Regions from separate parts of the Streptomyces sp. NPDC021622 genome, predicted to be linked through region 1. Evidence: riboswitches for the same ligand, from Rfam matches in the RefSeq annotation. Region 1 holds a riboswitch; the other holds the start of a gene.
What was found. Region 1 has a riboswitch for cyclic di-AMP ahead of AB0G47_RS18365 (transglycosylase family protein). Riboswitches for the same ligand answer to the same signal wherever they lie in the genome.
Positions count from the first base shown of each region.

Region 2: another riboswitch for cyclic di-AMP. It lies ahead of AB0G47_RS32875 (M23 family metallopeptidase); the one in region 1 lies ahead of AB0G47_RS18365 (transglycosylase family protein).

Region 1 is NZ_JBFACK010000008.1:234,081-237,281, forward strand. Features, by position in the region: gene AB0G47_RS18360 (transglycosylase family protein) at 111-1,136, shown strand; cyclic di-AMP (ydaO/yuaA leader) riboswitch at 1,330-1,523, shown strand; gene AB0G47_RS18365 (transglycosylase family protein) at 1,527-2,246, shown strand; gene eno (phosphopyruvate hydratase) at 2,583-3,201, shown strand, end outside.
Region 2 is NZ_JBFACK010000019.1:199,808-203,008, forward strand. Features, by position in the region: gene AB0G47_RS32870 (PP2C family protein-serine/threonine phosphatase) at 103-1,329, shown strand; cyclic di-AMP (ydaO/yuaA leader) riboswitch at 1,551-1,698, shown strand; gene AB0G47_RS32875 (M23 family metallopeptidase) at 1,710-2,792, shown strand; gene AB0G47_RS32880 (aldo/keto reductase) at 2,934-3,201, shown strand, end outside.

The DNA of each region.
Region 1 (3,201 bases):
GCTGCATCGACTTGTAACAACTGTTCGACTGCGGCTACGTTCACCGACGACTCGGCATCCGCTGTCGCAGCAGCCGCAGTCGCCTCTGCAGTCTTCTGAAAGGCACTTGCATGCTCTCCGGTAATGGTCGTCACCGACGCCCCCGCCAAGCCCCGGCCCTCATCGTCGCGGCAGGTGTCACCGGATCAGCCATCGCGATCCCGCTGCTCGGCGCCACCAGCGCGAGCGCCGCGGACACCGCCACCTGGGACAAGCTCGCGGAGTGCGAGAGCGGCGGCTCCTGGAGCCTGGACCCGGGCAACGGCTACTACGGCGGACTCCAGATGTCCCAGGAGACCTGGGAGCAGTACGGCGGTCTCGACTACGCCCCCTACGCCGACCAGGCCAGCCGTTCGCAGCAGATAGCCGTCGCCGAGACGGTCCTGGCCGACCAGGGTCCCGGCGCCTGGCCCAGCTGCGGAGTGATCGCCGGACTCAGCAAGGATGACGCCCCCGCCGACGTCGACCCGGGCGCTCCGATCACCTCCGTGCCCTCGGACGAGCCGACCGACACGAGCGGGTCCGGCGACGCGGGCGAGTCGGGTGACTCGGGCGACTCGGCCGAACCCTCGGAGAAGCCGTCTGAGGAGCCCTCCGAGGAGCCGACCGAAAAGCCCTCGGAGAAGCCGACCGAAGAGCCTTCGGGGAAGCCGTCCGAGAAGCCCTCCGAAAAGGCCGACTCCGGCGACGAATCCCGAGACAAGAATCACGACGAGTCGGGCGACTCCGGTAGTGATTCGGACAAGTCCGGGCAGAACGATTCCACTTCGCCCGCCCCGAACTCCCCGAACTCCACCCCCTCCACCGGCGCGGGCGAAGGCTCCGGCCGGCACCGCGGCGACAGCGCGGACGACGGGCAGGCCAAGAACGGCGACCGCGACGGCTCGGGGCGGCACGCGTCGCGCGGCGACGACCGCGCGAAGGACGGCGCCGACGGGACGTACACGGTCCGCTCCGGAGACAACCTCTGGACCATCGCCGACGACCTCGGCGTGCAGGGCGGATGGAGCGCGCTCTACGCCGAGAACAAGAAGTCCCTCGGAACCGACCCCGACCTCATCCTCCCCGGTCAGAGCCTCGATTTGGGCGAAAAGTAAGGGAAGTTGACGAAGAGTCGGGCAGTCGCTTCGCGCTGAATGTCTGGTTTGGCGTAAGTGAGAGATGGGTCTCAGAAGCCCTGATCGTCTTTGAAATTCGGCGGATCGCATGACTACGGTCGTGACCGCTCGCCACAGCGGGCCCCGCCGGTCGGTACGCCTAGTCCTGCCAACGGCCGTTCGGGAACAGTCGTCGCGTCAAGCGCCGTAGGCAGGAGCGGGGGACCCAAGGTTTCCGCCGGGCCCGGCCGCACAGCAGCAGAACGAAGAAGCTGCCGAGCGGAGTTGGGACCGGCTAGGGGTTAAGTCGCGCTCGAGAAGCGCGGCCGGGCAACTTCATCGGCCCGAACCCGACAGCTCACCTCGTAGGCGTCGGTGAGGGGATCACTCATGCTGTTTTCCAGCAAGGGCAAGCACCGTCGTCCGTCCAAGGCCACCCGCGTCGCCACGCTCGCCGGCGTCACCGGTGTCGCGGTCGCTGCCCCGCTGATGGCCGCCGGCTCGGCCTCCGCCGCCACCGGTTCCGAGTGGGACTCCGTCGCCCAGTGCGAGGCCGGCGGCAACTGGTCCATCAACACCGGCAACGGCTACTACGGCGGCCTGCAGTTCTCGGCCTCCACCTGGGCCGCATACGGCGGCACGAAGTACGCGGCCACCGCCGACCAGGCCTCCAAGGCCCAGCAGATAGAGATCGGCGAGAAGGTTCTCGCGGGTCAGGGCAAGGGTGCCTGGCCGAGCTGTGGCGTGGGCCTCTCGGGCGCCGCGTACAGCGGTGGCGGCGCCGAGGAGAGCGCGCCGCAGCAGCAGCCGGCCGAGCAGCCGCAGAGCCAGCCGAGCGCCCAGACCGAGGCGCCGAAGCAGGAGGCCGCCCCGAAGCAGGCCGCCCCGGCCGCCCCGAAGGCCGAGTCCAAGAAGACCGTCGAGACCCCGACCGGCAAGAAGGTCAAGAAGGGCGACGGCGAGTACAAGGTCAAGAAGGGTGACACCCTCTCCAAGATCGCCGAGGAGAAGGACGTCAAGGGCGGCTGGCACAAGGTGTACAAGCTCAACGGCGACATCATCGACAACGCCGACATGATCTACCCGGGTCAGCAGCTGCACCTCAGCTAATTCTGGCGGGGGCGCCTCGCTGGTCCTTATGACTGCGGGTGCGTCGTGGCTTGTCGCGCCCACGCGGCGGAGCCGCACATGTCACAGCCCCGCGCCCCTTCGGGCGCTACCCCCCCGGCTGCTGAGGGGGGGACCCCCGTCCCCACGGGCTCCCTGCCCCGGTGCGCGTATCCCCCGTACGCACCGGGGCGGGGCTTTGTTTTGTTCGGAAACTTTTTGCTCTCGGTTTGTCCACAGGGCGGTCGCTCGGCTGGCTCTTGTCCGGGAGCCGGTTAGGCTCGTGTCCGCGAGGCCAACGCCCCGCGTACCCGCGTCACATCCCAGAAGGAGATGCTCGTGCCGTCCATCGACGTCGTCGTAGCCCGGGAAATCCTGGACTCCCGAGGCAACCCCACGGTCGAGGTCGAGGTCGGCCTCGACGACGGCAGCACGGGTCGTGCCGCCGTTCCGTCCGGTGCGTCCACCGGTGCTTTCGAGGCCATCGAACTCCGTGACGGTGACCCCAACCGTTACCAGGGCAAGGGCGTGGAGAAGGCCGTCCTCGCCGTCATCGAGCAGATCGGCCCGGAGCTCGTCGGGTACGACGCCACCGAGCAGCGCCTGATCGACCAGGCCATGTTCGACCTGGACGCCACCGACAACAAGGGCTCGCTCGGCGCCAACGCCATCCTCGGCGTCTCCCTCGCCGTCGCGCACGCCGCATCCGAGGCCAGCGACCTGCCGCTGTTCCGCTACCTCGGTGGCCCGAACGCGCACCTGCTGCCCGTCCCGATGATGAACATCCTGAACGGCGGGTCGCACGCCGACTCGAACGTCGACATCCAGGAGTTCATGATCGCGCCGATCGGCGCCGAGTCCTTCTCCGAGGCCCTGCGCTGGGGCACCGAGGTCTACCACACCCTCAAGAAGGTCCTGAAGAGCAAGGGCCTGGCCACCGGCCTCGGCGACGAGGGCG
Region 2 (3,201 bases), on a different contig from region 1:
CCGGGCCTTCGGCATTCCCCCGGCCATGTCATCTGTGTCATCCGGTCGGCCCACACCGCTCGCAGCCCGCCGCCGCTGCGGGAAACCTGGACAGGTGCGGTCATGGGGCTGGTCCCGGGCGCGGACATCGGCGGGAGACGAGCGGTGGGGCAGCGAGGAGGACGTCCGAGAAACCCCTCAGAGGGGTCGGACACGAGTCCGGACGTCACCCACGAACGGGCTCTCGTGCGGGCCCTCCCGTGGTTCCTGCTGGTCATCGGGGTCGTGTACGACATGTCGACCCCTCCGGAGTTCACCGCGGCGCCCCTGTTCACCGCCGCCCCGCTGATCGCCGCCCCGTTCTACTCGCTCCTCAGCACCGCCCTCATCGGCGCCGCCTCCTGCCTCGCCGTGCTCACCCTGCACTTCGGCAACAGCAACACCACCGACGTCGAGGCCGTCACCGAGCTGCTCACCGTGGCGACCGTCGCCGTGCTCGCCGCCCTCATCAACCGCGTCGTACGCCGCAGCGACGAACAGCTCGCCTCCGCCCGCTCCATCGCGGAGGCCGCCCAGCGCGCCGTGCTGCCACAGCCGGATCACCGGATCGGAGGGCTCGACATCGCGGCGCGGTACGAGGCCGCGGAGGCCGACGCGTTCATCGGCGGGGATCTGTACGCCGTGCAGGACACCCCGCACGGCGTACGCGTCATCGTCGGTGACGTACGCGGCAAGGGGATGGGCGCGGTGGCGGCCGTCGCCGTCGTCATCGGGGCGTTCCGGGAGGCGGCCGAGCAGGAGGCCACCCTGGAGGCGGTGGCGCAGCGCCTGGAGCGGGCGCTCGCGCGGGAGGGCACGCGGCGCGAGGGGCTCGACGCCTTCGAGGGGTTCACCACCGCCGTCCTCGCGGAGATCCCGCGCGGCGACGGAGTCATCCGCATCCTCAACCGCGGGCATCCCGAGCCGCTGCTCCTGCGCGGCGACGGACGGCTGTGCGTGCTGTCCGCGAGCGAGCCCGCGCTGCCGCTCGGGATGGGCGACCTGGGGGTCTGGCCGGACCGCGCCGACGAGGCGGAGTTCCCGCCGGGGGCGATGCTGCTGCTCTATACCGACGGGCTCTCGGAGGCGCGGGACATCCGCGGCGAGTTCTACAACCCGGCGGCCCGGCTCGGCGGCCGGATCTTTCCAGGACCCCACGGTCCGGACTCGCTCCTTGCGACGCTGACCGAAGAGGTGCGCCGGCACACCGGCGGGGGAGGGACGGACGACATGGCGCTGCTCGCGGTGCGGCGGCCGGACTCCGGCGACGCACCGGAAGCTGCCCCGCCCGATGTCACGGGCCGTGACTGAATCGCATCACTCCGCATAACAACTGACGTACTGTCAAGGCGATGTGAAGGTCCGGTGTGTGAAGAAGTACGGTCAACTCGCCCCGTTCCCGCCCCTGGTGTCCCGTTAAGTACAGGCCAACGGCGTTAACGATCAGTCGGAACGGCTTGGAATACGGCCCTGCCGTCTATTAACGTTCGATAACGCAGCGCGGTAGTCCCAGCCGTCACTCGAGTCGGCTCCGTGCGCACACGCCTAATCCCGCAAGGGAGCCGGGGAACCACCAACTTGGGGTGAATCGGGCATCTGTGCATCCGTGCCAGGTGTTCGTAGGAGACCTTCCTGCTCCGAACCCGTCAGCTAACCCGGTAGGCGAGAAGGAAGGAAAGGAGTGCGCCCCAGTGGCGTCCAACCGGCCTGCCCCCCAAGCCGTTTTCGTGCCGAATGACGACAACTTCGGTGCCCACGACGACGAGCCGTGGGAGGAGTGGAATCCGACCGAGGAGTCCATCCGTCCCGTTCGCGGCAGGCACCGCGTCCACAAGAAGGGCGGCGGCGGGCTCGCCCGCAGCTCCACCGTCCTCGGCGTGGGCGTCATCGCCGCCGTCGGCGCGGGCGGCATCGCCACCGCGCAGGGCGGCAAGCCCCCGGTCTCCATCGAGATGCCGGACATCTCGGCCGTCACGGACTCGCTGCCGGAGGCCAAGTCCCTTCCCGGCGTTGGCTCCCTGATATCCGACGACTCCGACTCGGGCTCCTCCGACGCCGGCGTGACGACCGCCGCCGCTCCGCTCACCACCGCCGGTGTCAGCACCGCCGACGCCGAGCAGGGCACCACCGACGCCGGTGAGGCGCTGCGGGCCCGCATCATGCAGCAGGCCGAGAACCAGCAGGACCAGGCGGACGACGCGGTCCAGAAGGCGGCGGAAGAAGCCGCCGTCAAGAAGGCCGCGGAGCAGGCCGCCGCCGAGCAGTCCGCGGCCGAGAAGAAGATCGCCGCCGAGAAGGCCGCCGCGAAGAAGAAGGCGGAAGAGGAAGCCCGGCGCAAGGCCGAGGCGGAGCGCCTGGCCAAGCTCGCCAAGAGCTACACCCTGCCCCTCAGTTCGTACACGCTCACCAGCACCTTCGGGCAGGCCGGCTCCATGTGGTCCTCCGGCTACCACACCGGCCTCGACTTCGCGGCGCCGACGGGCACGCCCCTCAAGGCGATCCACTCCGGCACCATCAAGGAGGCCGGCTGGGCGGGGTCGTACGGCTACCGCACCATCCTGGAGCTCGAGGACGGCACCGAGATCTGGTATAACCACCAGTCCTCGATGGGTGTCAGCGCCGGCCAGAAGGTCACCACCGGCGACACCATCGGCCGCGTCGGCGCCACCGGCAACGTGACCGGGCCGCACCTCCACCTGGAGATCCACCCCGGCGGCGACTCCACCGGGGTCGACCCGGCCGCCTGGCTGCGGGACAAGGGCCAGTCGCTCTGAGGCACCCCCCTGTGACTCCGGCGGTCCTGGCGGCAACCCCCCGACGTCAGGGCTGCCGGCTCGGCATGCCCACATCCGGCAGCGCGGAACTGACATCCCGCTGTACGGAATGCTGGGATCCGTAAGGGTGTTGAGCCCCGTATGACTTCTCTACGCAAGCTCGGCCCGTCCGACCTCGAGGTCTTCCCGCTCGCCCTCGGCGGCAATGTCTTCGGCTGGACGGCCGACGAGGCGCAGTCCTTCGCGGTGCTCGACGCCTACACCGCGGCGGGCGGCAACTTCGTCGACACCGCCGACGTCTACTCGGCCTGGGCGCCGGGCAACAAGGGCGGCGAGTCCGAGACCGTCATCGGCAACTGGCTCGCCGCGCGCGGCCATCGCTCCGACGTCGTGATCGCCACCAAGGTCG